DNA from 4 places in the Thermaerobacter nagasakiensis genome. Region 4 is predicted to be linked to each of the others. Evidence: riboswitches for the same ligand, from Rfam matches in the RefSeq annotation. Region 4 holds a riboswitch; each other region holds the start of a gene.
What was found. A riboswitch is a leader RNA that binds a small molecule or an ion and turns the genes downstream of it on or off. The one in region 4 is predicted to bind S-adenosylmethionine.
Positions count from the first base shown of each region.

Region 1: another riboswitch for S-adenosylmethionine. It lies ahead of ACZ5T9_RS11270 (methionine ABC transporter ATP-binding protein); the one in region 4 lies ahead of metX (homoserine O-acetyltransferase MetX).
Region 2: another riboswitch for S-adenosylmethionine. It lies ahead of ACZ5T9_RS05845 (methylenetetrahydrofolate reductase); the one in region 4 lies ahead of metX (homoserine O-acetyltransferase MetX).
Region 3: another riboswitch for S-adenosylmethionine. It lies ahead of metE (5-methyltetrahydropteroyltriglutamate--homocysteine S-methyltransferase); the one in region 4 lies ahead of metX (homoserine O-acetyltransferase MetX).

Region 1 is NZ_AP043740.1:2,665,694-2,673,164, forward strand. It holds gene asnB (asparagine synthase B) at 1-1,528, shown strand, start outside; SAM riboswitch class I at 1,651-1,838, shown strand; gene ACZ5T9_RS11270 (methionine ABC transporter ATP-binding protein) at 1,938-2,957, shown strand; gene ACZ5T9_RS11275 (methionine ABC transporter permease) at 2,964-3,638, shown strand; gene ACZ5T9_RS11280 (MetQ/NlpA family ABC transporter substrate-binding protein) at 3,747-4,673, shown strand; gene ACZ5T9_RS11285 (lytic transglycosylase domain-containing protein) at 4,902-5,834, opposite strand; gene ACZ5T9_RS11290 (histidinol-phosphatase) at 5,851-6,669, opposite strand; gene ACZ5T9_RS11295 (S9 family peptidase) at 6,863-7,471, opposite strand, start outside.
Region 2 is NZ_AP043740.1:1,363,180-1,370,650, reverse strand. It holds gene ACZ5T9_RS05855 (isochorismate synthase) at 1-1,815, opposite strand, end outside; gene menA (1,4-dihydroxy-2-naphthoate octaprenyltransferase) at 2,181-3,176, opposite strand; SAM riboswitch class I at 3,381-3,490, shown strand; gene ACZ5T9_RS05845 (methylenetetrahydrofolate reductase) at 3,943-6,159, shown strand; gene ACZ5T9_RS05840 (trans-sulfuration enzyme family protein) at 6,149-7,438, shown strand.
Region 3 is NZ_AP043740.1:1,354,130-1,361,600, forward strand. It holds gene ACZ5T9_RS05805 (glycerol-3-phosphate dehydrogenase/oxidase) at 1-572, shown strand, start outside; gene ACZ5T9_RS05810 (redoxin domain-containing protein) at 816-1,364, opposite strand; gene ACZ5T9_RS05815 (response regulator transcription factor) at 1,385-2,302, opposite strand; gene pncA (bifunctional nicotinamidase/pyrazinamidase) at 2,299-2,991, opposite strand; SAM riboswitch class I at 3,471-3,584, shown strand; gene metE (5-methyltetrahydropteroyltriglutamate--homocysteine S-methyltransferase) at 3,674-6,211, shown strand; gene ACZ5T9_RS05830 (carboxypeptidase-like regulatory domain-containing protein) at 6,514-7,471, shown strand, end outside.
Region 4 is NZ_AP043740.1:1,759,345-1,766,815, forward strand. It holds gene ACZ5T9_RS07435 (MurR/RpiR family transcriptional regulator) at 7-915, shown strand; gene sfsA (DNA/RNA nuclease SfsA) at 1,025-2,035, opposite strand; gene ACZ5T9_RS07445 (biotin--[acetyl-CoA-carboxylase] ligase) at 2,044-3,102, opposite strand; gene ACZ5T9_RS07450 (cupredoxin domain-containing protein) at 3,162-3,599, opposite strand; gene ACZ5T9_RS07455 (YgjP family zinc-dependent metalloprotease) at 3,909-4,865, shown strand; SAM riboswitch class I at 4,968-5,086, shown strand; gene metX (homoserine O-acetyltransferase MetX) at 5,182-6,372, shown strand; gene ACZ5T9_RS07465 (homoserine dehydrogenase) at 6,369-7,471, shown strand, end outside.

The DNA of each region.
Region 1 (7,471 bases), 910 kb from region 4:
AGCGGTGGCCCGCATGCTGGAGGCCATGGCCCACCGGGGCCCCGACGACCAGGGACTTTGGGTCGGGCAGCACACCCTGGGCCACCGCCGGCTGTCCATCATCGACCTGGCGGGCGGGCACCAGCCCCTGGCCAGCGAAGACGGCGCGATCCGGGTGGTCTTCAACGGCGAGATCTACAACTACCGCGAGCTGCAGGCCGAACTCGAGAGCCGCGGCCACCGCTTCCGTACCCGCAGCGACACCGAGGTGCTGGTGCACCTCTACGAAGACGAGGGACCGGCCATGGTGCGGCGGCTCTACGGCATGTTCGCCTTCGCCCTCTCCACCCCCGACGGGCTCTTTTTGGCCCGCGACCCCCTGGGGATCAAACCCCTCTATGTGGGCAGGGACCGGGATGGGGCGCTCCTCTTCGCTTCGGAGATGGGGGCCCTGCTGCCCCACGTGGAGACCATCGACGAGTTTCCCCCCGGGCACTACTGGACGGAACGGGACGGGTTCGTCCGGTACTACGAGCTGCCCCCGGTACGGTACGACCTGGAGAGCCCCGAAGCGGCGGTGGAGGAACTCATCGCCCGGCTGCGGCAGGCGGTGCGGCGGCGCCTGGTGGCCGACGTCCCCGTGGGGGTGTTCCTCAGCGGCGGCCTGGACAGCAGCCTGATCGCCGCCCTGGTGGCGGAAGCGCGGGCGGAAACCGGAGAGCCGGTCCATTCCTTCGCCGTGGGCATGGAGGGCAGCGAGGACCTGGAGCGGGCCCGGCTGGTGGCGACCCACCTGGGGACGCTCCACCACGAGTACGTCTTCACCCGCCAGGAACTGCTGGCCCTGCTGCCCACCGTGATCCGGCGCCTGGAGTCCTTCGACCCTGCCCTGGTGCGCAGCGCGGTGCCCACCTACCTGGTGTCGCGGCTGGCGCGCCGGTATGTCAAGGTGGTGCTCTCCGGCGAGGGAGCGGACGAGCTCTTCGGCGGCTACCAGTACCTCAAGCGGCCGGAGATCCGGGCGCGGCTGCAGGACGAGCTGCGGGAGATCACCCTGGCGCTGCACAACACCAACCTGCAGCGGGTCGACCGCATGACCATGGCCCACGGCCTGGAAGGGCGGGTTCCCTTCCTGTCGGTGACCCTGGTCGACCTGGCCTGGCGGATCCCGCCGCGCTGGAAGATCCACGACCGCACCGGGACCGAGAAGTGGATCCTGCGGCAGGCGGCCCGCCGGTTCCTCCCCGCGGCGGTGGTCCAGCGGGAGAAGGCCAAGTTCGCCATGGGCACGGGCGTGGGCCCCACCTTGGAGCGCTTCGCCAACGCCGCCGTCAGCGACCGGGAGCTGGCGGCGGGCCGGGAGCCGTGGCCGGGGCTGGAGCTGGGCAGCAAGGAGGAGCTGCTGTACTTCCGCTGGTTCTGCCAGGCCTTCGGCCACCGGGCCCGGATGGCGGCCCGGCTGGTGGGGCGGAGCCGCAGCCTGAACCCCCACCAGCTCTACGCCCCCGCCTGGCGCGCCCAACCCGGGACGGGGACGGAGATGGCCTGACCTGTTGACAGGCCGGGGCAGGGGTCGCATAATCGGCGTCGTACGGCTGAGCCGGCCGCTGTACCGCAGTACCCGCAGGACGTTCAGCGCGGGACCTTCAACAACCGAATCCGCAACATCTCTTCTTATCCAGAGTGGCGGAGGGACGGGCCCGATGAAGCCACGGCAACCTCCGCGCGGCGGCGCGGCCCCGCCCGCTCCGGCCCGGCACGGCGGCCGGGCGGGTTCCCCGGGGTTCAACGCCGGCGGGTGGTGCCAACTCCCGCAGAACCGCGTCCTGGTGCCGGGACGCCGTTCTGAGAGATAAGAAGGGATGGCACCCTTGGGCCATCCTTTCTGCGTCTCTCAGGAAGGATGGTTTTTTGTTGCCCTTCACCCGGTGCGGGGTGGGGCCACGGGGGTGAGCGCAGTGACGGAAGCAATGCTGGAGGTCCGCAACCTGGTCAAGGTCTACCGCGGCCGCCGCGGCGTGACCACGGCCCTGGACGGCGCCAGCCTGGAGGTGGGCCGGGGCGAGTTCTTCGGCGTCGTCGGCGCCTCGGGGGCCGGCAAGAGCACCCTGGTCAAGTGCATCACCCTGCTGGAGCGGCCCACGGCGGGCTCCATCCGTCTGGGTGGCGTCGAGCTGACCGGGCTGCGCGGCCGGGCCCTGCGGCAGCAACGGCGGCGGATCGGCCTGGTCTTCCAGCACTTTCACCTGCTGTGGTCCCGCACCGCCGCCGGCAACGTGGCGCTGCCCCTGGAGATCGCCGGGGTGCCGCGGGAGCAGATCCGGCGCCGGGTGGCGGAGCTGCTGGACTGGGTGGGACTGGCCGACAAGGCGGGGGCCTACCCCTCCCAGCTGAGCGGAGGCCAGAAGCAGCGGGTGGCCATCGCCCGGGCCCTGGCGACGCAACCGGAACTCCTCTTGTGCGACGAACCCACCTCCGCGCTGGATGCGGCCACCAGCCGCGCGGTGCTGGAGCTGCTGCGGCGGGTTCACCGCGAATTGGGAATCACCGTGCTGCTGATCACCCACCAGCTGGAGCTGGTGGAGGCCGCCTGCCAGCGGGTGGCCGTGATGGACGCCGGGCGAGTGGTGGAAGCCGGGCCCGTGGAACAGGTCTTCCGGAACCCGCGGGCGGCGGCCACCCGGCGGCTGCTGGCCGCCGCCGCTGCCGGCGGTCCGGCCGGAGACCGGGCGGCCCCGGCACCCGGTACCGGGGACGAACCCGGCCCCGGGGCGGCCCCACAGGCCGTTGCCGATCCGGCCCTGGCGGACCGGCAGGCAGCCCCGGCGGCGGCCGCGGGGGCTGCAGTCGCCCGCTGGGCACCCCTGGCCTCCGCCTCGCCCGGCGCACCCGGGCGGAGCGGTGCCGGCGCGGCGCCGGCCACCGGGTCCGGCCCCCTTGCCCCGCAGGCGGCTCGCTCCCTGGCCGGAGGGAGGTGACGGCGGATGGCAGCGGAGCTTTTCAGCGCCCTGCGCGAGTTCGGACCTGACATCGTGACGGCCACGGGCCAGACCCTGTACATGGTGGGACTGGCGATCCTCTTCGCCACCCTGGCCGGGGTTCCCATCGGCACCCTGCTGGTGGTGATGGACCGGGGGCACATCGCCGCTTTTCCGCCCCTGCGGGCGGTGCTGGCGTTCGTCGTCAACACCGGGCGGTCGGTGCCCTTCATCATCCTGCTGATCACCCTGGCCCCCTTCACCCGCCTGCTGGTCGGCACCTCCCTGGGGACGGCGGCGGCCGTGCCGCCCATGGCGGTCGCCGCCACCCCGCTGGTGGCGCGGGTGGTGGAGACGGCCCTGCGGGAGGTCGACCGCGGCACCGTGGATGCCGCCGTGGCCATGGGCGCCAGCCCGTGGCAGGTGGTACGCAAGGTGCTGCTGCCCGAGGCCCTGCCCGCCGTGGTCCTGGGGATCACCATCGCCACCGTCGGGCTCATCGAGTTCTCGGCGGTGGCGGGGGCCGTGGGCGGGGGCGGGCTGGGCGACCTGGCCTTCCGCATGGGCTACCAGCGCTGGGAGGCGGGGGTCCTCTTGGTCTGCGTGGTCCTGCTGGTCGCCCTGGTGCAGGGGGTCCAGTGGGCCGGGGAGACCCTGGCCCGGCGGCTGAACCACCGCTAGCGCCCGGCGCTCCGGGAAGGCGATTTTTGGGGGATGGCTCGCGGGGGGCGGGCCGGTTCGTCCGGGAAGGGACCCTGGTGCGATAGATCGAGAAGGAGGTCGAAGGCCATGGGTGTCCTCTCCCTGGTTTTCCCTGGCCGCCGGTGGACCCGCCGGGCGGCGGTGCTGGTGGCGACCCTGCTGATCGCCGTCCTGGTCGCCGGGTGCGGTGCCGGCGGGGCCGGTTCGTCCGGTGCGCAGGGCGACAACTCGGCCGGTGGCAACGGGTCCGGATCGGGTGGCACGAGCGGTACCGTCACCCTGAAGGTGGGGGCCACGGCGGTGCCCCACGCCGAGATCCTGCGCGACGTGGCGGCCCCTGCCCTGGAGGAGCAGGGCATCAAGCTGGAAGTGATGGAGTTCAGCGACTACACCAAGCTCAACCCGGCCCTGGTCGACGGGGAACTGGACGCCAACTACTTCCAGCACATCCCCTACCTGGACCAGTTCAATAAGGACCACGGCACCAACATCACGCCGGTGGCCAAGGTCCACATCGAGCCCATGGGGCTCTATTCGGACAAGATCACCAGCCTCGACCAGCTGCGGGACGGCGCCACGGTGGCCATTCCCAACGACCCCACCAACGGGGGCCGGGCGCTGCTCCTGCTCCAGGCGGCGGGCCTGGTCAAACTCAAGGAGGGCGCGGATTACACCGCCACGGTGCGGGACATCGTGGAGAACCCGAAGAACCTGCAGATCCGCGAGGTGGCGGCGGAGCTGATCCCGCGCACCCTGGCCGACGTGGACCTGGCGGCCATCAACACGAACTACGTCCTGGAGGCCAAGGAAGCGGGAGCGCTGAAGAACCCCGATCCCCTGTTCGTCGAGGACGCCGACTCGCCCTTCGCCAACGTGCTGGCGGTGCGGCCGGAGGACGTAAAACGGCCCGAGATCCAGGCGCTGGCGGAGATCCTGGTGGGGCCCGAGGTCAAGCAGTACATTGAAGAGCATTACCAGGGCGCCGTGGTGCCCGCCCAGGCGCTGATCCAGTAAGCCTGTGCAGGCGCGGGCGGCGGCGGGGGCGACGGCAGAGGCCAACCAGGGTGACGCAAGGACAGCGGGGGTCGCCGGCGGCGACCCCCGCTGTCTTACTTCCCCTGCCTTGTTTGCACTGGCCACGGGGCCTGGCCGCCACCGGCTTGTCACCGGACCCTGCCGGTGTCCAACGGTTCCGGCCGGCGGCAGGGCTGCCTTGTGCCCTTTGGCCGCCTTTCGCCGGCCTCACGCCTCCTCCCGCCGCGCGGCCTGGGTGGCCCACAGCCGCAGCACCTTCTCCACGTAGGTCCGGGTCTCGGCAAAGGGCGGCACGCCGCCGTGGGCCGCCACCGCCTCGGGCCCCGCGTTGTAAGCCGCCAGGGCCAGCCGCCAGTCGCCGAAGCGGTCGAACTGGCGGCGCAGGTACCGGGCACCGGCCTCCAGGTTCTGCACCGGGTCGAGGGGGTCGGTCACGCCCAGCTCCCGCGCCGTGGCGGGCATGAGCTGCATCAGGCCCACGGCGCCCGCCGGCGAGCGGGCGGCCGGGTTCCACCCCGACTCGGCTTGGATCACCGCCCGCAGCAGAGCGGGGTCGAGGCCGTGGCGGCGGGCCACCGCCCCCGCCAGCGCCTCCAGCACCTGCCGGGCCCAGGACAGGCCGGCCGCAGCGCCTGCCCAGGAGAGGGACCCCGGAGGGGCGGTCCCGGACGGAGGGAGGCCGGATGCCGCAGTGCCGGGCGCGGGCGCTGCCGCGCGGGAGGCCGCGTCCGTGGGGGCCGCCGTGGCGGCCGCCTGGCCCGGGCCGATGGATGCCGCGGGCACGGACGCACCCGGCGCGGGCGCCGCCGGCGTGGACGGCGCCGTCGTGGCTGCCGACAGCGTGGACGCCAGCGCCGTGAACAGTGGCGGGATTGGGGTCAAGGCTCCGGTGCCTGCCGGCATCCCGTCCGGGGTGGAACCGGCCAGCAGGCCCGCCATGAGCGCGGCAAAGTCGAGCCGGCCGCCGCCACCGTCGCCGCCCGGACCCCCGCCGGGGCCCGCCAGCGAGGGCGAAGACCCCGGCAGGGCCCCTGCCCCCGGCTGCCGCCCCGCCCGCAGGGCCGCCGCCCAGAGGAGCAGCTCGATCTCCCGCCAGCTCCCCCCGGCGCCCCCCGGGCCCCAGGTCCCGTGGATGGACACCGCCGCCACCTCCCGCCTAACCCAGGGGCTCCTGCCGGCCGACCCGCCCGGTGAAGACCGTCACCGTGTCAAAACCGTGGCGCCGGGCGTAGAGCACCAGTTCCGGGTAGGCCCAGCCCACGTGCTCGGGCTCGTGGGCATCGGAGGCCAGGGTCACCCGGACGCCCAGCCGGCGGGCCTCCTCCAGCAGGCCGGGGTCGGGGTAGAACTCGCCCACCGGCTTGCGCACCCCAGCGCTGGAGATCTCCAGGCAGACGCCCGTCTCTGCCGCCGCCCGCGCCAGGCGCCGGTGGTACTCCGCCAGTTCGTCCCGGTATGCGGGCGGAAGCTTGTAGCCGAACACCTTGATCACATCGGGGTGCCCCAAGACGTCGAAGAGCCCGCTGCGGACGGCCTGTTCGGCCAGGTCGAAGTACCGCCGGTAGGCCTCGCGCACGTCCCGGCCCGGCCAGGTGGCGGGGTCCAGATCGAAGCCCCAGTCGTCGATCCAGTGGACCGAACCGATGACGAAGTCCAGCGGGTAGGACGCCAGGAAGGCCCGGATCTCCTCCTCCCGGCCGGGGATGTAGTCCATCTCGATGCCCGCCTTGACGGGCAGGCCCTCGGCCCGGGCGGCCTGGAGCAGGGCCACGTAGTCGGCCATGCGGAAGCCGCTGCTGTAGCGCTCCACGTACCAGGGACGGCCCAGCAGGGGCGCCCCCTCCACGAAGTTGTAGGCATGTTCCGTGATCCCGATCTCGCCGATCCCTCGGGCCCGGGCGGTCTCCACGAACCGCAGCAGGTACTCGCGGGTCAGCCCGCCCCGCTCCAGGTGCATGTGGTAGTCGATCAGCATGCCTGCCTCCCGCCTCCTCCCCGCCGCCTTCGCGCTGCCGGCGTCCCGGCGTCCCGGCCGGAGCGGTCGCCCGGCCTGCCGGTCAGGACCAGAAGGCCACCGCCCGGCCGGAGCGAGCAGGCCCCCGCCCCGGCCAGGCAGCGGGGCCGCCGGTCCGCTCCCCGCCCATCCCCCTTCCCGGCCGTGCCGCGTCTCAACGGGGGGCGGCCCGTTCCTCCGCCCGGCCTGCCGCGGGGGCCGGTTCGGGCTTGAGGTAGCGGTCGAACCAGTCCACGATCCGGTCCAGCCGGTAGACCCGGTGCCACGGCTGGCCGCCCCGGCTCAGGCCGTGGCTCTCGTCGGGGAAGCGGACGAACTCCGTGGGCACCCCCAGGACCTTGAGGGCCGTGTAGATCTGCTCCGCCTGCTCGATGGGGCAGCGCAGGTCCATCTCCGCATGCATCACCAGCAGCGGCGTCTTGCACCGGGCGATGTGGTGGATGGGCGACATCTCCAGATACCGCAGCGGGTCCTCCCACGGCGGCACGTCCAGGTCGAAGAGGTCATAGAAGCCGATGTCGCTGGTGCCGAAGAAGCTGTGCTCGTTGGCCACGCAGCGCATGGTGACCCCCGCCCGGAAGCGGTCGGTGTGGGTGACGATCCAGTTGGTCATGTAGCCCCCGTAGCTTCCGCCCGCCACCCCCAGCCGCTCGCGGTCGATGAAGTCGTACCGCTCCAGCACCGCGTCGACGAAGGTCATCAGGTCCCGGTAGTCCCGGTTGCCCCAGTCGCCGCGGATGGCCGCGCAGAAGGCCTGGCCGTA
Region 2 (7,471 bases), 400 kb from region 4:
GGCGCCGGGTTCCACCCCCAGGGCGGAGGCCAGCGGCTGCAGCTTCAGGGCCGTCTCGTGCCATTCGCGCCCGGGGTCCGACCCCGCCACCACGCCGCAGCCGGCAAAGAGCCACGCCTCGGGCCCCCGCACCACCCCCGAGCGGATGGCCACCGCCATCTCCCCCTCCCCCCGGTGGTCGAACCAGCCCAGGGGAGCCGCGTACCAGCCCCGGCTTCCGCCCTCCCAGCGGCGGATGAACTCCAGGGCCCGCTCCCGCGGCCAGCCGCCCAGGGCCGGTGTGGGATGCAGCCGCGCCACCAGCTCCGGCACCGTGGCGCCGTCGACCACCCCCGTGATGGGCGTGTACAGGTGCTGCACGTTCCGCAGCTGGAGCAGGCGGGGCTCCGCCGGGACGTCCAGCACCCGGCACACCGGCCCCAGGGTGTCCCGCAGCATCCGCACCACCAGCGCGTGTTCTTCCCGTTCCTTGGGACTGGCCAGCAGTTCCCGGGCCAGGGCAGCGTCGGCCTCAGGGGTCGCCCCCCGCGCGGTCGAACCGGCCACCGCGGCCGTCTCGACCCGCCGGTCCCGCAGCCGCACCAGCCGTTCGGGCGTGGCCCCCAGGAAGACGGTCCGGTCTCGGGCCACGGCGAAGATGAAGCATTCGGGGTAACCGGCCTGGAGCCGGCGCAGGGCCGTCCCGGGATCGAAGGCCGCCGCGGCCCGCAGGTGCAGGCGGCGCGCCAGGACCACCTTGGCCAGCTCGCCCCGGCCGATGGCGTCCAGCGCCGCGCCGAGCATCGCCTCCCACTCGTCCCGGCCGGGCACCGCCCGCGCACCCAGCAGGGACGGGAATCCACCGGCCCCGTGCGGCCGGGCGGACGAACCGGACCCCTCCCGACCGCCGGCTGACCCAGGCCAGCCCGGTGCACCGGGCGCAGCACCGAGCCCTGCGGCTCCGGCCAGTTGAAGACCGGCCCGGCCGCCTGGCCCGGCCTCCGCCTTGCCCGGCCCGCCAGGGCCCGCGGCACCGGCAGGCCCTCGGGGGTCCGTCCCGCCGCTTTCCGGGCCCCGCCCGGCCGTGGAAGCGACGGCCAGCAGCGAGAGCCAGCGGCGACCGCGCTCGCCGGCGGCGGTGGTGGCCGCCACGGGCACGCGCAGCCGGATGCCCCCGGGGAAAACCCACCCGGCTCCCTCGCCACCCGCGCCTGCGGCATCCGGGGTTCCGGCCCCCCTCTCCGCCGCCGTCACCACCCCGGGGACCACCACCCGGTTGAAGGTGAGCCAGGTCCCGCCGCCTGTCCGGGTGACCAGCAGCTCCGGCAGGACGAAGCGCGCCGCGGGGAAGCCGGCCCACAGCAAATCCGCCGCCTCCTGGGGGTCGAAGGCGAAGCCCCCCACCACCACCGGTCCCGTTCCCCACACGCCGTGGGGCGCATCGATGAGCGCACCCTCGCACAGGGCCTGCCAGGCGGAAGCCAGGGCTGGGGCGATGGCGGCCAGGGGCGCGCCGGGGCCGGCTCCCGCCGCTTCCGGCCCGGCCGGCGCATCCGGACCTGGAGCGGATTCCAGGACGGCTGCCGCCCCCAGCGCGACCATGGCCATGGTGCCGCCCGGAGCCGACCAGAGCGCCCGCTCGTGGGTCAGGATGGCGGCGCCCTCCCACAGCGCGACGGGGTCCAGGTCCTCGGCGGCGACGGTGAAGCTCACCACGGCAGGCCGCCGCCCGCGCCGGGCCTGGTCCCGGGCGCGGGCATGGAGCCGGTCCAGATCGCGACTGACGGGTCCCGTGAGGGACGCAAGACGGGGCACTTCCCTGGCCAAGGATGTCATCCCTCTATCCTAAGGATCGTAAGTTCGCCGAACCCGGCGGATTGCTGGTTCCTTGAATCGGCAACGGCTGGCGTCCCCGGTGAACTCTGGGTGAACATTCATTCACCGGCGACCCAAAGCAGGGATGTTCGTGAGCGAGGCCCAGATCCCTTCCTCAAGGCCACCCGGCCGGGCAGGGTCCGCCACACCCGTGCGCCCGCCTCGCCCGGCGGCTCGCCCCGCCCGGCTGCCGGCTGCGCCGTCCGCAACCCCGTTGCACCCAGGTCGCCGGGACTCTCAAGACCGGCGGCCCCGGCGATGGGCTCGGCCCATGGCGGGCGGGTGGGCCCGGCCGGCCGGCTCGCTCCCGCAAACCCCCGGTCCTGTCAGGACCACAGGGCCGATCGCAGCCACCACCAGCCGTATCCCGCCACCAGCGAGACCCCCGCCGCCTTGTAGAGCCCCAGGGCCAGCCGGCCCAGGCGGTAAAGGTCCTGGTGCCGGTAGGGTCGGGCCAGGAAGAGCGGGGCCTGCCGCAGGCAGCGGGCCGCGGGCACCAGCGTGACCAGCACCAGGGCGGGCAGCCGCCCGGCCGCCACCCCGGCGACGATCAGCACCGCCGTGGCCGCCACCCACCCGAAGTACAGGCGCAGGGCGCGCGTCTCTCCGAGCCGCGCCGCCACGGTCATCTTGCCGGTGGCCCGGTCTTCTTCGATGTCGTGGATCGACTCGGCATAGAGGATCAGGGCCACCAGGGACACCAGGGGCAAGGAGGCCACCAGCGCCTCCGGGGAAAGGGTGCGGGCCTGGACGTAGTACGAACCCAGCACCAGCACCGCGCCCATGTTGAGTCCCACCATGACCTCGCCGAGCCCGCGGTAGCCGTAGCGGACGGGCGGAGCCGTGTAGAAGAGTCCGCTGGCGATGCCCAGCAGGCCGAAGGCCAGGGCGGGCCAGCCCGTGCGGGCGGCCAGGTAGCCGCCCACCAGAGCGCCGAAGCCGAAGGTGGCCCAGGCTCCCCGGCGCAGGCTGTCCGGGCTGAGCCACCCCGCCTGGATCACGCCGCTGCCGCCGGTGAAGGGCGCATCGCCCTCGTACATGATGTAGTCGAAGTAGTCGTTGGCCATGTCGGTGCCGGCGTGGATGGCCAGGCTGCCCAGCATGGTGAGCAGCGCCAGCCACGGGTCGAAGTGGCCCTCCCCGCCGGCCACCAGGATCCCCACCAGCACGGGGATGATGGTGACCGGCTTGAGGTGGGGGCGGCTGGCCTGGAACCAGGCCCGGGCCAGCAGGCGCCAGGAGCGGGCGGTGGGCGCCTCGGCCCCTGCGCCCGCGGCCGCCGCCCGTGCCATGGCCGGGCCGTGTTCGTCCGCCTGGTGCACCGGATCTCTCCCCCATCCCGCGCCCGCCGGCCGGGTCACGCTCCCGTCCGGGTGGCCAGTGTACCGTTCCAGGTGCCCTGTTGCACGTCTCTTATTGTAACGAAGGACGCGCGTTCCGCCCTGTTGCCGGGATGGCGGAACCCGGCTATACTGTCCCTAATCTCCATTGACAACGCATGCGGCCGGCCGAGCCGGCCGACCCCTCTCTTATCCAGAGCGGTCGAGGGACGGGCCCGATGACGCCGCGGCAACCGGCGACCTTGGTCGTGCGGTGCCAACTCCCGCGGCTCCCTCCGGGAGCCGAGAGATGAGAGAAGGGGGACGGGGACCCTGCTGCGATCACCAAGCCCCTTCCTCCTTCGGAAGGGGCTTCTTCTTTGGCCGCCAGAGCTTAAGGGACCGGGGACCCCAGGTACCCAGGGGTCCCGGAGCCCGGCGAGCCAGGGGCCGGTGGGGCCGGGAAGGGCCCGTTCCCCCCCATCCTGCAGCGCCGAGCGCCGTGCGGAAGCCCAGGCACCCCGTGCCGGGGCGCTGTCGCCGGCGCCGCGAACTGGAGGTGACGACCAGGGTGACCCAGCCCTTCCGGCCGGCCGCCGGACCGCGACCTGCCCACCCGGCCACGGCCGACTCCCAGCCCGACGACGCGGCTCCGCCGCGGGCGGCCTTCCCTGCCGCGGGCCACCCGCCCGAGGACAACGGCCCTGCGGGCCCTGCCGGCCTCCCTCCGGCACGCCCGGTTTCAGGGGGCGGGGGCGGAGGAACCTTCGTGCCCTTCGCCCCGGATCCGGCTCCCCGAACCCTGCCGGTGGTGAGTCCTGGACCCGTCTTGCCCGCCCTGGCCGATGGCGACCCCTCCTGGGCCCTGGCCGCCCGCCCGGTCCGGCCCTCCCCCGCGGGCGACAGCCCGTCCGGCGGCGGACCCGCGCCGTCCCAGCCTGGCCCCGGGGCGCCCGGGGGGCCCCGGGGCACGGCCCGGGAGGAGGAAGAACCGGCTCCGGGCACCGCCCTCCTGCCCCTCACCGAACCCGCCGCGGTGGAAGGCGTCCACCTGGCGGCCATCCGGGCCGGGGCCCGCCTGGTCCGCACCGCCACCCGCTGGGCCAGCCCCTGGTGGCTGCCGTCCACGCCCCCGGAGCGGATCGAGGAGACCAACCTCTGGGCCGCCAAGCTGGCGCGATCCGCCCGGGAACTGGCCGGGCGGCCTTGCCTGGTGGCGGGGTTGTTGGGACCGCTGCCCGCCACCGCCGCTGCCGGCGGCGGTGCCGAGCCGGAGGCCGTCCTGGAAGGATACCGCTGCCAGGTGGCCGGGCTGCTGGCAGGGGGCGTCGACCTGTTCTGGGTCGAAGCCCGCCACCCCCTGGAGGCCGGCCTCGCCCTGAAGGCCGTGCGGGAGGCGGCCCGGTTGCCGGTGGGTGTCCTGCTGGTGGGGGAGGGGGAGCCGCCGGATGCCCTCCCCTCCCCCTGGCTGGAGGCGTTCCACTCGGCCGGCTGGCCCGACGCCCTGGGTGTGGCCACCGGCGGCGGGCCGGCGCGAGCAGCCCGCTGGCTGGCGGCGGTGCGGCGGGCCGGGTGGAGCGGCCCGCTGTGGGTCACCCTGGGACGGCTGAACGGCGGGGCCGCACCCGGGGCCCGTGGGCTGGCCGGGCCCAAGCCGGCCACCCAGGACACCGGCGGGTGGGATGCGTGGGATGCCCTGCGCCTTCTCGGACCCGGCTGGGTGGGTGGAACCGGCGCCTGGCAGCCTGCGGACCTGGAAGCTCTGGCCGCCCGCATCCAAGCGGTCCACCCGGAGCCGGAGGGCCCGGCCCCGGCCCTGCCGGTCCCCGGCCCTCTGAACCGGACGGGTCCGGGCAGCGGCCCCGCCGGGCCGGGCGCCGGCCATCCTGACGCCGGCCATCCTGACGCCGGCAAGCAGGCCGCCTCCTTGCCCGCCGCTGCCCTTTGGGGCAGGAGCCGGCCTGCCGGTGCATGCTCCCTCCCAGGCGCAACCACCAGCGGCGCGGGCGGGGCCACCGGCCCCGGAAGACCCGCTCCGCTGCGGGAGAAGCTGGGGCGCCGGTTCGTCATCAGCGTCGAGCTGGATCCGCCGCGGGGTCCGGTGGCCACCAAGTTCCTGGCCGATGCCCGCACTGTGGCGGCGGCCGGAGCCGATGCCGTCAACGTGGGCGACAGCCCCATGGCCCGGCCGCGGATGGCGGCCTGGGCCGGTGCCCTGCTGGCCCGCAGCGCCGGCATCGACGCCATCATGCACTGCACCACCCGGGACCGGAACCTGATGGCCCTGCAGGCCGACCTGCTGGCCGCCCATGCCCTGGGCGTCCGCAACGTCCTGGCCCTGACGGGCGACCATCCCCGCCTGGGTTCCAGCGGCACCTCCCCGGTCTACGACGTGGACTCCATCGGCCTGCTGGAGGTGCTGGCGGCCCTGCGCCGGGGCGAGGATCCCCGGGGCAACGCCCTGGGGGCGCCGGCCGACTTCACCGTGGCCTGCGCCCTGAGCCCGTCGGCGGACGACCTGGACCAGGAGCTGGACCGCTTCCGCCGCAAGCTGGCGGTGGGCGTGGTGGACTTCGTCATGACCCAGCCCCTCTACGAGCTGGAGCCCCTGGAGCGGGTCCTGGACCGGCTGGGCGGGTGCCCGGTACCCCTCGTCATGGGCGTGATGCCCCTGCACAGCGGCCGTCACGCCCATTACCTGCACCACCAGGTGCCCGGCATCTCCATCCCCGCCCGGATCCGCGAGGCCCTGGACCGGGCCGGCGAGCGGGGTCTGGAGGTGGGCCTCCAGCTGGCCGAGGAAGTGGTGGAGGCCGCCCGGCCCTACATTGCCGGGGTCTACGTCGTGATCTCCTACGGGAAGGCGGAGCCGGTGGCCGAGTTCGTCCGGCGCTTGCGGGCGCGGCTAGACGGCCCCCTTCCCGCGGCGGCAGCCCGGGGCCCGGCAGCCCGGAGCCCGGAGGAGGTGCGCCACCATGCCGGTTGAACCGGTCCCCGCCCGGTCCCAGGGCGGGGCGGTCCCGGACCCGGAGGGGACCCGCCCCGTCCCCCGGCTGCAGCCCGCCACCCGGGTGGTGCACGCGGGCGTGCGCCGCGACCCCCGCACCGGGTCCGTGGCCGTGCCCATCTACCAGACGGCCACCTACGAGCACCCGGGGCCCGGCCAGACCACCGGCTGGGATTACAGCCGGCTGCACAACCCCACGCGGGAGGCCTTCGAAGCGGCGGTCAACGGGCTGGAAGAAGGCTTCGCCGCCCTGGCCTTCGCCTCAGGTATGGCTGCCCTCACGGCGGTGCTGCACCTCTTCCGGCCCGGCGACCACCTGGTGGTGACCGAGGACCTGTACGGCCACACCTGGCGGGTGCTGGACGAGCTGTTCCGCCACCTGGGCATCGGCTACACCCTGGCCGACACCACCGACGCCGCGGCCGTGGCGGAGGCTCTGACGCCGGCGACCCGGGCCGTGCTGGTGGAGAGCCCGACCAACCCCCTCATGCGGGTGGCCGACCTGGACGGGCTGGCCGCCCTGTGCCGGCACCATCGCCTGTGGCTGCTGGTGGATTCGACCCTGTTCACGCCCCTCTTCCAGCGGCCCCTCACCCGGGGCGCCGACGTGGTGATCCACAGCGCCAGCAAGTACCTGGCCGGCCACAACGACCTGGTGGCGGGCGTGGCCGTGGCGGCGACCCCGGCCCTGGCGGACGAACTGACCTCCGTGCGCACCGTCACGGGCGGTATCCTGGGGCCCCACGACGCCTGGCTGGCCGTGCGGGGCCTCAAGACCCTGGCGCTGCGCATGGCCCAGGCCCAGCACAACGCCCTGACCCTGGCCCTCTGGCTGGAGGCCCACCCGGCGGTGGCGGCGGTGTACTATCCGGGGCTGCCGTCAAGCCCCTTCTTCCGGCGCTGCCGGCAGCAGGCGGAGGGCTTCGGGGCGATGCTCAGCTTCCGCCTGCAGGATGCCGGCCGGGCCGGCGACGTGCTGCAGCGGCTCCGGCTCATTCTCTTCGCGGAAAGCTTCGGCGGCGTGGAGAGCTTGATCACCCACCCCGCCAGCACCACCCACAGGGAGATGCCTGCCGCCTTGCGGGAGCGGCTGGGCATCGACGAGGGGCTGCTGCGGCTTTCGGTGGGCATCGAAGCGGTGGACGACCTGGCCGCCGACCTGGAGCAGGCGCTGGAGGGGCCGTCGGCCCTGTCCCTGGCGGAGGCCCGCGCCCGGGCCGAAGCCATCCTGGCCGGCCGGGCGCGGCAGGAGGCGTGAGAGCGGAGCCCCCCGTGCTCCCGGCTGGCCGGA
Region 3 (7,471 bases), 410 kb from region 4:
GGGATCCCAGCGCCATCTCCCGGGACTACAAGCTTTACACCAGCCCTTCGGGCCTGGTGACGGTGGCCGGCGGGAAGCTGACGGCCTACAAGGCCATGGCCCGCAACATCGTCGATCAGGTGTTCCCCGAGACCCAAGGGGCACCGGTGGACGAGGAGCCCCTGCCCGGCGGCGCCCGCGTGCCGGCGGAGGCCGAATTGCGGCAGAAGGCGGCCCAGACGGGCTTGCCCGTGGAGGAACTGCAGTGGCTGGCCCGCCACTACGGCGATGAGATCGACCGGGTCCTGGGCTACCTGCGCCCCGAAGACCTGCAGGCGGGGCCGCGGGCGGCCCGGGTCCGGGCGGCGGCCCGGTACGCCGCCGCGGAGGAGATGGCCCAGACCCTGGCCGACGCCCTCTGGCGGCGGGTGCCCGAGGCCCTCTGGAGCACCGACAACGGGCGCGGGGTGGCGGCGGACGCGGCGGCGGCCATGGGCGAGATCCTGGGCTGGGACGAGGAGCGGCGGGACGGTGAGGTGGCCGCGTACCTCAGCCAGGTGCAGGCCATGCACGCCTGGCGGGAGGGCTTCTGACGGTCCGGGCCGCGGGGCGCTTCTCACGGTCCGGCCCACGGGGCTGGGGGTTGCGCGGCTGCGAGAACGAACCGGCAAGGGGCCGCGGCGGCGGCCCCTTGCTGCGCCGGGGCCGGGGCGATGCGACTTCGGGGCCATCTCCGTGCGACGCCAGGCCCACCGCCACGTTGAGGACCATCTCCGCGCTGCGCCATGCCCCTCGCCGCGGCGTTCCCCTCCGCGCTCGGCTGCCGGCAGCGACCCTCAGCGCCGGCCCGGGCGGTGGCCGGCCGGGCCGGGCCGGTCACCGGGCGGATCGGGCAAGTGGGCCAGCACCTGGTCCGGATCGGGCAGGTAGCCCAGATCCGGGGCCCGCCAGACCCAGCGCACGACGCCGCGTTCATCCAGGACGAACACGGCCCGGTCGGCAAAATCGCCCAGGCCCCAGCGGCTGATGGCCACACCGTAGCGCCGGATCACCCGCCGGTTGTAATCGCTGGCCAGGGGGAAGGGCACCTGGTAGCGGTCGGCCCACGCCCGGAGCGCATAGGGACTGTCGGTGCTGATCCCCACCACCTGGGCGCCCCGGGAGGCGAAGTCCGGGTAGCGGGCGGTGAAGTCCTCGATCTCGTTGCAGCAGCCGGGGCTGAAGGCAAAGGGGAAGAACAGCAGGACCAGCGGGCGACCCCTGAGATCGCGCAGCCGCAAGAATTCGTCGCCGGTCCCGGCCAGGGGCAGGGTGAAGTCCGGCGCTTCCCGGCCCGGCCGGGGCATGCGCCGGCGCAGCCAGGCCTCCCGCCAGCGCTGGACCACGCCGGAACCGGCCCCCCGGCTCACAGCCCGGCCACCGGGGAGTTCAGCTTGTAGCCGTGTCCCCGCACGGTGAGGATCCACTCCGGCTGGCTGGGGTTGCGCTCCAGCTTCTCCCGCAGGTGGCGCACGTGGACGTCCACGGTCCGCGGGTCGCCGAAGGCCTCTTCACCCCAGACCCTGTCCAGCAGCTCCTGCCGGGTGAAGGCCCGGCCCGGCTCGGCAGCCAGCGTGGCCAGCAGCTTGAACTCCGTGGGGGTCAGGGCCACCCGCTGGCCGTCCCGGTAGACCTCATGGCCGGCGTAGTCGATCACGATGGGGCCGATCTGCTGGCGCCGGCCCTCGGTGCGGCGCAGCAGCGCCTTGATCCGCGCCACCAGCTCCCGGGGGCTGAAGGGCTTGGTCACGTAGTCGTCGGCGCCCAGCTCCAGCCCCAGCACCTTGTCGATCTCGCTGTCCCGGGCGGTCAGCATGAGGATGGGCGTCTGAATGCCCCGCTCCCGCAGGTGGCGGCAGAGGGTGAAGCCGTCGGTATCGGGCAGCATGACGTCCAGGATGATCACCTGGGGCCGGCGCTCCTCCAGGCGGCGCAGGGCCTCGGCACCGTCCCGGGCCAGCACCGGTGCCATGCCGTTGCGCTGCAGGTTGTACGCCACCAGTTCCAGCAGGGACTCCTCGTCGTCCACCACCAGCACGGTGGGACCGGCCGGTGCCGGCCCGTCCGGACCGGGGCCGGGCCGGGCGGCGGGGGCTGCCGGCGCCAGGGCGGAGGGCTTGCCGCCGGCGGAAGCCGGCGCCGGGCGGGCGTTTGGGGTGGAGGCGGCCGCCGGCGCCGGTGGCCCGGCGGGAAGGCGGCGGGCCGGGGGCCGGGCCTGGCCCGCATCGTGGGCCGGGCCCGCCGGCTCGCCGCGGCCGCGTTCGTCCCGCAAGAACACCGTCACCGGGCCTCCCCGGCGTCCCCGGCGGCCAGCAGGGCCCCGTGGGCCTCCATCTCCGCCAGGGCGCGCTCCCCGTCCCCCGGGGTCACGTCGACGGCCCGCACGGCCGGAACCGGCACCGTGACCCGAAAACCCTCCCGCAGGCCGTCCAGCACCGTGGCCCGCACGCAGTAGTCGGTGGCCAGGCCGCCCACGTACAGGTGCCGGACCCCCTGCTGCCGCAGCCAGCCGGCCAGGGTGACCTCGGGGCGGACCCCGGCCTCACCGGCGGCCAGGGCGCCGTCGAAGCCGCTGTAGGCCTCCCGGTCGGGGTCGAACCCCTTGCGGAAGATGGTGCCCCGGACCTGCAGGTCCGGGTGGAAGGCGGCCCCCGGGCTGCCCTGCACGCAGTGGACCGGCCAGGGCCCGCCCTGCTCGCGGAAGCTCACATGGCCGGAGGGATGCCAGTCCTGGGTGAAGACCACGGGCCGGCCTGCCGCATGGAAGGCCTCGATCCAGCGGTTGAGGACGGGCACCACCTGGTCGCCCTGGGGCACGGCCAGGGCACCGCCGGGACAGAAGTCGTTCTGGACGTCCACCACCACCAGGGCGGCGTCAGGATGCTGGGCGGCTGCCTCGGGGGTCACGGCGCCGGCGGGGGCCGGTGCCGCCCCGCCCCCCGTCGCGGCGCCGCCGGGCTGCAGGCGGTCCATGGCTGGGCTGCCTCCTTGCGCCGTTTTCCCTTCAATTATAGGCTTATAGGCTGCCGCCGGCAGGATGCGGGCCACCTCGGGCCGGCAGAGCCCGGGCCGCAATGGCACGCCGGCGGCCGGCAGGGCCCGCAGCGGGCGACCGCCGGGGATGGCGCGGTTTCAGCCCGCCCTGGGGTGTGGGGGCAGCAGGACTTTCGTCTCCGGCCCCGAATAGCAGTCCCCAATGCCCGCATCCCGCGCGAGGGTTCCGGCCCGCTGCGGGGCCGGGGCGCCAGGCCGCACCTGGGCAACGGGCCTTGCAAGCCCACCGGGCCCACGCCGGCCGGACGAGACCCGGAGGGCCGCGGACCGCGATGACGCACCGCAGGCCGCGAGGCCATGGGCCCCTTCCTTGGCTGCGGGATGCGGAAACCCGGGGGGCCTTGCAGGCCGCAGCGCCTGCAACCCCGCGGTCGCTGACAAGGGAATGACCGGACAAAGCCCTATCGAGAGTGGCCGAGGGACGGGCCCGATGACGCCACGGCAACCGGCCGCCGCTCCAACCAGGCGGCACGGTGCCAATTCCCGCGGGAGGCGTTCCCGGGAGATAGGGAAAGGCGAGGAACCTCTCCTTTCCCGGAGAGGTTTTTCATTTTCAGTCCCATCCCACAAAGGACCCATTCCGCGAAGGAGGCGAGAACCCATGGCCGTGGCAACCAACCTGGGCTTCCCCCGCATCGGGGCCGGCCGGGAGTTGAAACAGGCCCTGGAGGCCTACTGGGACGGCAAGATTTCCGCGGACGCCCTGCTGGCGACGGCGGCGGCCTTGCGGCGGCGGCACTGGGAGCTGCAGCGGGCGGCGGGGATCGACGTGGTGCCCGTGGGGGACTTCTCCCTCTACGACCACGTGCTGGACACCGCCTGCATGGTGGGGGCCGTGCCCGCCCGTTACGGGTGGGCCCCTTCAGCGGAAGCCGGCGCCGCAATCCCCCCGGCTCCTGGTGGCGATGCCGCCGGCGCGGGCCGGGCCACCCCCGCGGCGGGCCAGAGGGCGGAGGCGGGCCCGGGCGCGGCGGCCGCCGCGGCTGCCGGGGAGGTCCCCCTGGACGTCTACTTCGCCATGGCCCGGGGCACCCCCGGCCGGGGCGTCCCCGCCCTGGAGATGACCAAGTGGTTCGACACCAACTACCACTACATCGTACCCGAGCTGGAACCGGGACAGGCCTTCCAGCTGGCGTCCCGCAAGGTGGTGGAGGAGTTCCGCGAGGCCCGCTCCCTGGGTTTTGAGGCCCGCCCTGTGCTGCTGGGGCCGGTCAGCTTCCTGCTGCTGGCCAAGCTCCGCACTCCGGCCGGGGCGGGCGCCGCCGGCCGGGCCCCGGAGGTGAGCCGCGGCGAGGCCGGGGGTCTGGGCGGCGGGGCGGCCGGTTCCTCCGGCGGGGAAGGGGTCGCCGGGCCGCGCCTTGCCTTGCTGGACGGCCTGCTGCCCGTGTACGGGCAGGTGCTGCGGGAGCTGGCGGCCGCCGGCGCCACCTGGGTCCAGCTGGATGAGCCGTTCCTGGCCCTGGACCTGGACGAACCGGCCCGGGCCGCCTACCGCCGCGCCTACGCCACCTTGGCCCAGGCGGCCCCGGGGCTCCGGCTCTTCCTGGCCACCTACTTCGAGGGGTTGCGGGACAACCTGGAGCTGGCCTTGAGCCTGCCGGTGCAGGCCCTGCACCTGGATCTGGTGCGGGACCCCGGCCAGCTGGAGCAGGTGCTGGCCGCCGGGGTTCCGTCCACCCTGCACCTCTCCCTGGGGGTGGTGGACGGCCGCAACGTCTGGCGGGCGGACCTGGAGGCGGCCCTGGCCCTTCTGGAGCGGGCCCGGGACGCCCTGGGGGCCGGGCGGCTCTTCGTCGCCCCCTCCTGCTCGCTGCTGCACGTGCCCATCGACCTGGACCTGGAGACGGATCTGGATCCGGAGATCAAGGGCTGGCTTGCCTTCGCGAAGCAGAAGCTGGAGGAAGTGGCGGTCCTGACCCGCGCCTTGAACCAGGGCCGGCAGGCCGTGGCCGGCGCCCTCGAGGCCAGCCGGGCGGCGGTGGAGGCCCGGCGCCGCTCGCCCCGGCGCACCCGGCCGGAGGTGCAGGAGCGGTTGGCGCGGCTCAACCCGGACGAGGCCCGCAGGCCCTCCCGGGCGCCCCAGCGGCGGTCGCTGCAGCGGGAGCGGCTGGGCCTCCCGCCCCTGCCCACCACCACCATCGGCTCCTTCCCCCAGACTCCGGAGGTGCGCCGGCTGCGGGCGCGCTGGCGGCGCGGGGAGATCGACACCGCCACCTACGAAGAGGGCATCCGCGCCGAGATCCGCCGGGTGATCCGGCTGCAGGAGGAGCTGGGCCTGGACGTGCTGGTTCACGGCGAGGCCGAGCGCAACGACATGGTGGAGTACTTCGCCGAGCAGCTGGAGGGCTTCGCCTTCACCCGCCACGGCTGGGTGCAGAGCTACGGCAGCCGCTGCGTCAAGCCGCCCATCCTCTACGGCGACGTGGCCCGGCCCGGCCCCATGACCGTGCGGTGGATCACCTACGCCCAGTCGCTGACGGACCGGCCGGTCAAGGGCATGCTGACGGGGCCCGTCACCATCCTGCAGTGGTCCTTCGTCCGGGACGACCAGCCCCGGGAGGTGACTTGCCGCCAGATCGCCCTGGCCATCCGCGACGAGGTCCAGGACCTGGAGGCGGCGGGCATCCGGGTCATCCAGATCGACGAGCCGGCCTTCCGGGAGGCCATGCCCCTGCGGCAGGCGGACCGGCCCGCCTACCTGGCCTGGGCCACCGAGTGCTTCCGCCTGGTCACCGGCGGGGTGCGGGAGGAGACCCAGATCCACACCCACATGTGCTACTCGGAGTTCAACGACATCCTGGACGCTATCGCCGCCCTGGACGCCGACGTGATCCTGATCGAGGCCTCGCGCTCGGGCATGGAGCTGCTGGACGCCTTCGTACAGCACCGCTACCCCAGCGACATCGGCCCCGGGGTGTATGACATCCACTCGCCCCGGGTGCCGCCGGTGGACGAGATCAAGGCGCTGCTGCGCAAGGCGGCCGCGGTGCTCGACCCGGGCCAGCTCTGGGTGAACCCGGACTGCGGCCTCAAGACCCGGCGTTACGAGGAGGTCGAACCGGCCCTGCGGCACATGGTCCAGGCGGCCCGGGAACTGCGGGAGGAGTGGGCACCCGCTCCCGCGGCCGGCGGCCGGTAGGCCGGAGCCTGCAGCCCGCAGGCGACGGATGGCGACAGGGTTCGACAACCGGCAAGGGGCCGGCAGGGGTATGGGGACGGCTTCCCTGGGAAGGGGAAGCCGTCCTCTGCATTTTCGGCAAGTATCGTATAAGCGTGATGGACTCTTTGTCGAATAATGACTTGTTTATGGACGCTACTGTGCCTCAATACCGCGTCGAATCAAACAATTTCTTTTAAAAGCGTACACCTACCATAAAAAGGCCAAGCCCAACGAATCCTAAATACTAAACGTCCATTTAGTCGGTATGGGGGAGGGGGAGCATGCGGCAAGCGGAACAGGGCTCCCGCTGGCGGCACCCGGTGGCCTGGGTCGCCAGCGTGGCCCTGGTGGTGGCCACCGGGGGCGGCGTCCTGCTGGGAGGAGGACCGGTGGCCAAGGCAGCCGGCCCGCGCCTGCCCGGCTCGGAGAAGGTGCAGGAGGCGACCCAGGGGCTTCTGGCCACGGGCGGGAGTGCGGCTCGGGATGCGGGAGCGGCAGCCGGCGGGACGGTGGCGGCTGCGACGGGCACGCTGTCCGGTGCCCTGAGCACGGTGACCGGGACCGCCGCAGGAACCGCCGGCACCATCGCCGCCACCGCCGGCGAGGCCGCCGGCCAGCTGGCGGGCGCCCTGACCGGAGGGACAGGCGGTGAGGCGGTCGAGGGCACGGTGGACCAGGCGGGCCAGACGGCCGGTGGGGCGGCCGGGACCCTGGCGGGAGACCCGCTCGGCTCCCTGGTGGAGGGGGTGGCCGGGACCGTGGAAGGCGCCGCCGGCACCCTGACCGGCGCCATCTTGGACACGGCCGGCGACCTCCTGTCCACGGGGGGAGGCGGAGACCAGGACGGCAACACGGGTGGCGGGCCCTCCTTGAACCTGCAGATCGGCGACCAGAACGTGGAGGTCAGCCTGGACGGCGGCCTCCGCATCAGCCCGGACCCGACGGGCGGGCTCCTGTCAGGTTCGGGCGGCGGCAATGGGGACCAGGCCGGCAGCGGCGGATCCGGCGGCGGGTCCGGCGGTGGCGGCCCGTCCGGCGGGGGAGGGGATGAGCCGGTGCGGGCCGACCTGCCCACGGGCACCATCACCGGCCTGGTATGCGACGCCCTGAGCGGTCTTCCCATCCCGGGCGCCACGGTGTCGGTGGGTGAGGAACTGGGCGCCGCCCTGGGCATCGCCCGGACCGACCTGGGCGGGAACTTCAGCCTGGACATCGGACGCACCTCCAGCGGCCGGTTGA
Region 4 (7,471 bases):
GCGGTCATGGCAAGCTTCGCGGAGCGCCTGCGCAAGCGGGCGGGGCGGTTAAGCCGGGCCCAGCGCCAGCTGGCCGAGTTCATCCTGCAGAACGAGCCCCGGGCGGCTTTCATGACCGCCGCCCGCCTGGGGGCGGCGGTAGGGGTCAGCGAATCGACGGTGGTGCGGTTCGCCATCGCCCTGGGCTACAGCGGCTACCCCGAGCTGCAGCGGGACCTGCAGGACCAGCTTCGGGCCCGCCTGTCCGCCGCCGACCGCCTGGTGCTGGCGGAGGAGCGCGGCGAGCGGGCGGAGACCATCCTGGACACCGTCCTCCGCACCGACATGGACAACATCCGCGCCACCCTGGCCTCGCTGCCGCGGGACCGCTTTGCCGAGGCCGTCAGCGCCCTGCAGCGGGCCCGGGCCATCTACGTGGTGGGCCACCGCAGCGCTGCCGCGCTGGCCCACTACCTGGGCTACTACCTCCAGCTGATGCTGCGCAATGCCCGCACCCTGACCCACGCGGGGACCGCCCTGGAGGAGCTGATGGCGGCCGGTCCGGCCGACGTGGTGGTGGCCGTCACCTTTCCCCGCTACGCCCGGGCCACCGCCGAGGCCTTTCGCCTGGCCGCCCGGCGGGGAGCACGCACCGTCCTCATCACCGACAGCGTGGTCTCGCCGCTGGTGGAAGACGCCGCCATCGTGCTTCCCGCCCGCTCCGAGTCCCCTTCCTTCGCCGACTCGCTGGTAGCGCCGCTCAGCGTCATCAACGCCCTCATCACCGCCGTCGCCCTGGCCCAGCCCGAGAAGGTGCGGGCCGCCCTGCGGGAGCTGGAAGACCTCTGGGACCGCCAGGGCACCTACCTGAAGGAAGAACGCCGCTCCGACCGGATCGTCGGGCCCGGCGAGGCAGGCGGCGACGCCGGGTCCTGACGTGCCGCCCGCCGTGCCCGCCGGCCACCGTGCCCGCCCGCCAGGGGCGCCGGCCGGGACGCCGAGCGCCGGTTGCGCGGGCCAGCCGGCCCCTGCGCCGCCTCGCCCCCTATTCCGGCACCACCGGAATGGGGCCCAGAAGGCTGATCCCGGCGGGGCTCACCCGGCAGCGGTAAGCGTACGCCTCGACCCCGGCCGCCCGGGCCCGGGCCAGGGCGGCGGCAAAGTGGGGGTCCGCCCGGCGGTGGGGTGCCAGGCGGGCAGCGTCGTCCCGCTGGACGAACCAGACCACGGCGGCCCGCCAGCCCTGGCGGACCGCCTGGGCCAGCTCCTCCAGGTGGCGGGCGCCGCGGGCGGTGGGGGCGTCGGGGAAAAGGGCCGTGCTGTCCTCCACCAGGTTGCACGACTTGGTCTCCACCAGGCAGGGCCGGAGGGGCTCTCCGGCCCCCTCCAGGCGAAAGTCCAGCCGGCCGGCGCCCCAGGGAACCTCGGCCTGCCAGCGGCGGTAGGCCGCGAAGGGCAGCAGGGCGCGGCGGTCGAGGGCGGCGGCGAAGAGCCGGTTGGGCATCCGGGCGTCGACGGACACCCACCGCCCGTTGAAGGACACCAGCAGCAGATCGCCCGCCGTCCGCCGGCCCGCCGCCGCAGCGGATCTTGCCCGTCCCGCGGTTCCGGAAGGGGGCGGGGGCTGCCGTACTGCGGCCGCGGCCGGGCCAGGGAGAGGCTGCGGCGGGCCCAGAGGGGCGCGGGCCTGCGGGCGGGAGGCGGCGGGGGTGCCGCTCGCCCGCTGCCCTGTTTGCGGGGCCGCGGCGGGAATCCATGCCAGGCCGGGGGTGCCGGGGACCAGCAGCTCGGCCATGCGGCCGGAGTTGGGCAGGTGGAGCCGCAGGACCTCGCCGGTGGTCCCGTCGCCGGCCCCGCCAACCGCTGCGGCGGCGTTCCTGCCGGCGGCATGGCCCGGCTCACAGGGCCCGCCCCGCGGCGGGTCCGTTGCGGCGCGGCCGCCCGCCGGGCCGGAGGTGCCGGGGCTGGCCGGAACCGCCTCCACCGCAAAGCGGTTGAGGCGCCGCAGGATGATCACGGGCACCAGGGGGGAAGGCCAGGGCAGGGCGACGTTCACCGGGCCGCTCACCGGGACCCGGCCCCGGGAGGAGCCCCGGCGGGCCGCAGGCGCTGCACGTCGCCCGCCAGGACGCGCTGGCGCCGGCCGCCGGCCTGTTCGACCACCAGGGAACCGTCGGGTGCCACGTCCAGGGCGATGCCGGCCACCTCGCCGGCGGGCAGGGCCACCCGCACCGGCTCCCCCAGCCAGGCGGCACGGCTGCGCCAGGCGGCCAGCACCGGATCCGGACCGTGCTGGTGCAGCTGGGCGTAACGTTCCTCCAGCCGCTGGAGGATCGCTTCCGCCAGCTCGTTCCGCGTCACCCGGCGGCCCGCCTCCCGGGCCAGCCAGGTCAGGCGGCCGGCCAGCTCGGCGGGCACCGGCTCGCCTTCCACGTCCAGGTTGACTCCGATGCCCGCCACCACGTACTCGGCACCGTGGGGGTGGCTGACCGTCTCCAGCAGGATGCCGGCCACCTTCCGGTCGTCGACCAGCACGTCGTTGGGCCACTTCACCTGGACCGGCCGGCCGGCCAGGCCCTCCGCCGCTTCGGCCACTGCCGCCGCGGTGGCCAGCGTCAAAAGGGGCAGGTGCTCGGGGGGCAGGGCGGGGCGCAGGATCAGGGACATCCACAGGCCGCCGGGCGGGCTCCACCAGGCCCGGCGCAGGCGCCCCCGCCCGGCCGCCTGGCGATCCGCCACCACCACGGTGCCCTCGGGTGCGCCCGCCTCCGCCAGCCGGCGGGCCACGTCGTTGGTCGACCCCACCTCGGCGAGCCAGTGGACGGTGTGGCCCAGGCGCGCTCCCGCGCGGCGGGCCTCCAGCAGCTCAGGGACGAACCGGCGGGCTGCCAGCCGCCCGGCGGCCCCGAAATCCAGGGTGTAGCCCTGGTGGGGGCGGCCTTCCACAGGCCAGCCGTCCCGGCGCAAAGCTTCGATGTGCTTCCAGAGGGCGGCGCGGGTGATGCCCAGGCCCTCCGCCAGGGTCGCGCCCGAGACCGGCTGCCCGCCGGCGGCCAGCAGGGCCGCCAGCACCCGGCTGCGCGGCCGGGGCCCGTCCCCTCTCACGGCATCCTTTGCGGGCATGGCGTTTCCTCCCGGCAACACCATACCACGCCGGGCCCGGAGCAGGGTGTCGCGGCGCCTCAGCGCTGGGCGTCGGCCGGGTGGACCACCAGGATGCCGCGCATCCCCTTCTCGTAGTGGCCGGGCATGTGGCAGGCCAGCTCGAAACGGCCTGGAAGATCGGCATTGAAGATCAGCCGGACGCTGGTTCCCGGCCGCAGGCCGGCCACCTCGATGCCATAGCCGTCGATCTCCAGCTCGTGTTCCTCCCGCCCCGTGTTGATCAGCGTCAGGCGCACCCGGGTCCCCTGCCGGACCTCGATGACCGCCGGCTGGTAGGCGTACTCGGACAGCCGGATCACCCGGTCGGCCACGGGCCGCCCCGGTGCGGTGACGCCGGCCACGCCGGGGCGGGTCGACCGCAGGTGCAGGCCCAGGGCGCCGGCCAGCAGGGCGGCGGACACAAGCAGGGCGATCACCGAGCGGGCGGCGGGCCCCGGTGCAGCCCCGTCGGACACGATGGCACCTCCCCGCAAGGGGCCGTTTCCCGGCCGGTTGGGGGGCGGCGGCCGGGCGCCCTTACGGAACCAATGTATGCCGGCCTGGTGACTCTCCATGCGCAGCGGCCGCCGGGGCCGGGCAGCGGTTGTCCACAAGGGGGCGGGCAACGGCCGGGCGAACCAGGACAGAGCGACCGCGATGCGGGCTTCGGGGGCGGCCCGGGGCGGGTCCGCCTGCCCGCCCGGGCACGCGGCGCGGCCGGGCGGCAACGGAGCCCGACGGAGCCTGCCGCCGGCCATCGCCCGCGAGGAGAAGGAGGGCGACGCATGGGCGAGGGGTCCAGGGACGGGGATCGGGGGCTGCGGCCACCGGGGGGCATGGGGCAGGGCGGGGCCGGATCGCAGGGCCTGCCCCCCTACACCGTCCGGGTCAGCTCCAGGGCGCGCCGGGTGCGGCTGGTGCTTTCGCCGGCCGACGGCCTGGTGGTGGTGGTTCCGCCGGGGTACCGGCTGCAGCGGGTGCCCCAGGTGGTGGCCCAGCATGCGGCCTGGATCCAGCGGGCCCGGCAGCGCCTGGAACAGCAGGCCCGGGCAGCCGGCGGCGGGGCGGGCGATCCCTTGCTCCGCCGGGATGCCGCCGGCCTGGCTCCTCCGGCCTGGCTGTGGCTGCGGGCTCTGGGGGAGGTGTGGGCCGTGGCACCGGCGGGCCGGCCCACCCTGAGCGACGCCGCCGGCGGGGGGCGCAAGGCCGCCGCCGGCCGGACCCCGCAGCAGACCCTCTTCGCCGGCGGGGCCACCGGCGATCCAGGGGAACCGCCGCCCGCGGGCGCACCCCTGGCCGGGCAGGTCCGCCTGCCGGCCCGAGCCGGGGAGCAGGGTCCTGCCGCCTGGGGGCCTCCCCTCAGGGGCTGGCTGGCCGCCCGGGCCCGGGCGACCCTGCGGCCCTGGCTGGAACGGCTGGCGCGGGAGCGGGGCTTTCGCCTGGCGGGTTCGTCCGTCGGCTGCCCCAAGACCCGCTGGGGCAGCTGTTCCGCCGGGCGCCACGTGCGCCTCAGCCTGAAGCTGCTCTTCCTGCCGCCCGAACTGGTGGAACACGTGCTGATCCACGAACTCTGTCATACCGTCCACCTCAACCACGGTCCCGCCTTCTGGGCCCTGGTGGAACGGCATGACCCCCGGGCGGCGGAACACCGGCGCCAGCTCCGGGCGGCCTGGAGCTATGTACCGGGCTGGCTGCGGCCGGCGCGCTCCATCGGGCCTTCCCCGGCCGATGCCCGATGGTGAGGGGCGCCGGCGCGCAAGGCCGGCCGGGTCGCGGCCGGGATCGTTGACCTGCAGGGGCCGGCATGATAGCATCACTTTCAACAATCACAGAGCGCGTCTGCTCTCTTATCCAGAGTGGCGGAGGGACTGGCCCGATGAAGCCCGGCAACCGCCGGCCGTGCCTGGACGGCCGGTAAGGTGCCAACTCCTGCAGGATCCGTGCGGATCCTGAGAGATGAGAGGGCGCCGGAAATCTTTTCGGCCCTTCCCTCTCGGGAGGGGTAGTTTCTTATCCGGGACCCCTTCGGGGAGCGGGCGCGGGAGGGAGGGGGACGCGGTGATCCCCTGTCGCGGCCTTGTCGAGGTGGGGCCCTTGCCCCTGGAGCAGGGCGGCCACCTGCCCCGGGCCGAACTGGCCTACGAGACCTGGGGTCGCTGGGACCCCCAGCGCCAGAACGCCATCCTGATCTGCCACGCCCTGACGGGCGACGCCCACGTGGCCTCCCACCATCCCGGCGACCGCCCGGGCTGGTGGGAGGCGGCGGTGGGTCCGGGCCGGCCCATCGACACCCGCCGCTGGTTTGTCATTTGCAGCAACGTGCTGGGAGGCTGTTACGGGTCCACAGGCCCGGCCAGTCCTGAGGAGGCCGGCCACGGGCCCTGGGGCGGGCGGTTTCCCGTGATCACCGTGCGGGACATGGTCCATGCCCAGCGCCGGCTCCTGGATGCGCTGGGCATCGGGCGGCTCGCCCTGGTGGTGGGCGGTTCCCTGGGCGGCATGCAGGCGCTGGAGTGGGCCGTCACCTACCCCGAGCGGGTGGGAGCGGCGGCCGTCCTGGCGGCGCCGCCGGCCGCCTCGCCCCATGCCATCGCCTGGAACGAGGTGCAGCGCCAGGCGATCTTCGCAGACCCCGCCTGGCAGGGCGGCGACTATCCCGCCGCCCGCCCGCCCCGCCGCGGGCTGGCCCTGGCCCGGATGCTGGCCATGACCACCTACCGGGGTCGCGAGGAGTGGGAGGCGCGCTTTGGCCGGGAAGAGGTCCCGGCGGGCGCCGACCCGGTCGCCCAGCGGCTGGGCTCGTACGCCACCGCGCCGGCGGGCCCGGCCGAGGCCTTCCGGTTCCAGATCGAAAGCTACCTGCACTACCAGGGGGAAAAGCTGGTGCGCCGGTTCGATCCCGCCACGTACGTGACCCTGACCCGGGCCATGGATCTCCACGACGTAGGCCGGGGCCGGGGCGGGCTGGAGGGCGCCGCGGCCCGGGTCCAGGGCCGCATGTATGTGCTCAGCATCACCTCGGACCTGCTCTACCCCGTGGACGAGCAGCGGCGGCTGGTCCAGGCCCTGCGCCGGGCGGGCAAGAATGTCACATGGCAGGTCTGGAAGGCTCCCTGGGGCCACGACAGCTTCCTCGTGGACCCCGCGGGGGTGGCCCGCCGGGTGATGGACTGGCTGGAAGAACCCGGTGCTACCGCCGCGCCCGCGCAGGCCGGGGCGGTGGCGGCGGTGGGGGAGGGGCGCCCGTGAAGGGTCCCGTGGTGGCGCTGCTGGGTCTGGGCACCGTGGGCAGTGCGGTGGCGCGCCGGTTGCTCAACCCGCCACCCTGGCTGGTGGCGCGGCTGGGTGGCGTGCCGCGGCTGAAGGGGATCCTGGTACGCCATCCCGGCAAGCCGCGGCCGGCGGCCGTCGACCGCAGCCTGCTCACCACCGATGCCGACCAGCTGCTGGGCGATCCTGAGGTCGACGTGGTGATCGAGCTCATCGGCGGTGTCGAACCGGCCCGCCAGTACGTCCTGCGGGCCCTGGAAGCCGGCCGCCACGTGATCACCGCCAACAAGGCCCTTCTGGCCGAATCCCTGGCGACCCTGTCGGCGGTGGCCCGCCGGCACGGGGTGGAGCTGGCCTTCGAAGGGGCGGTGGCCGGCGGGGTGCCCATCATTCGCCCGCTGCTGAGGTGCCTGGCGGCCAACCGGGTGCGCCGCCTGCGGGCGGTCCTGAATGGCACCTGCAATTTCGTCCTCACCCAGGTGGAGCAGGGCGCCACCCTGGAGGACGCGGTTCGTGCCGCCCAGGCCGCCGGCTATGCGGAAGCCGATCCCAGCGACGACTTGTCGGGGCGCGACGCGGCCCGCAAGCTGGCCATCCTGGCGACCCTGGTGACGGGCGAGCCCGTGGCCTGGACCGCCGTGGCCCGTCGCGGGCTGGACGACCCCGCCTTTCGCCGTGCCCTGCAGGAGGGAGGGGGCGGGGGCGAGGCGGCCCGCCAGGGCGGCGGCGCTGCCCGCTGGCGCCTGGTGGCCACCGCCGAGTGGACGGGGCCCGCCCCCCGGCTGGCCGTCGAGCCGCAGATGTTGCCGCCCCACGACCCCCTGCTGCAGGCGGCCGGGGTGGAGAATATGATCCTGATCGAGGCGGATCCGGTGGGCACGGTGCGGTTTGCCGGGCCCGGGGCCGGCGGCGATGCCACCGCCAGCGCCGTCCTGGCGGACCTGATCGCCATCTGGCGGGGCGACCGCCTGCCGTTGCCGGACCTGGAGGCCGGCCGGTCCGTGGCCGTGGAGCCCTCGGCGGCCGTGCCCCGTGCCGGGTTCGACACCGAGTGGCAGGATCCGGCGGCTGCGGCGGT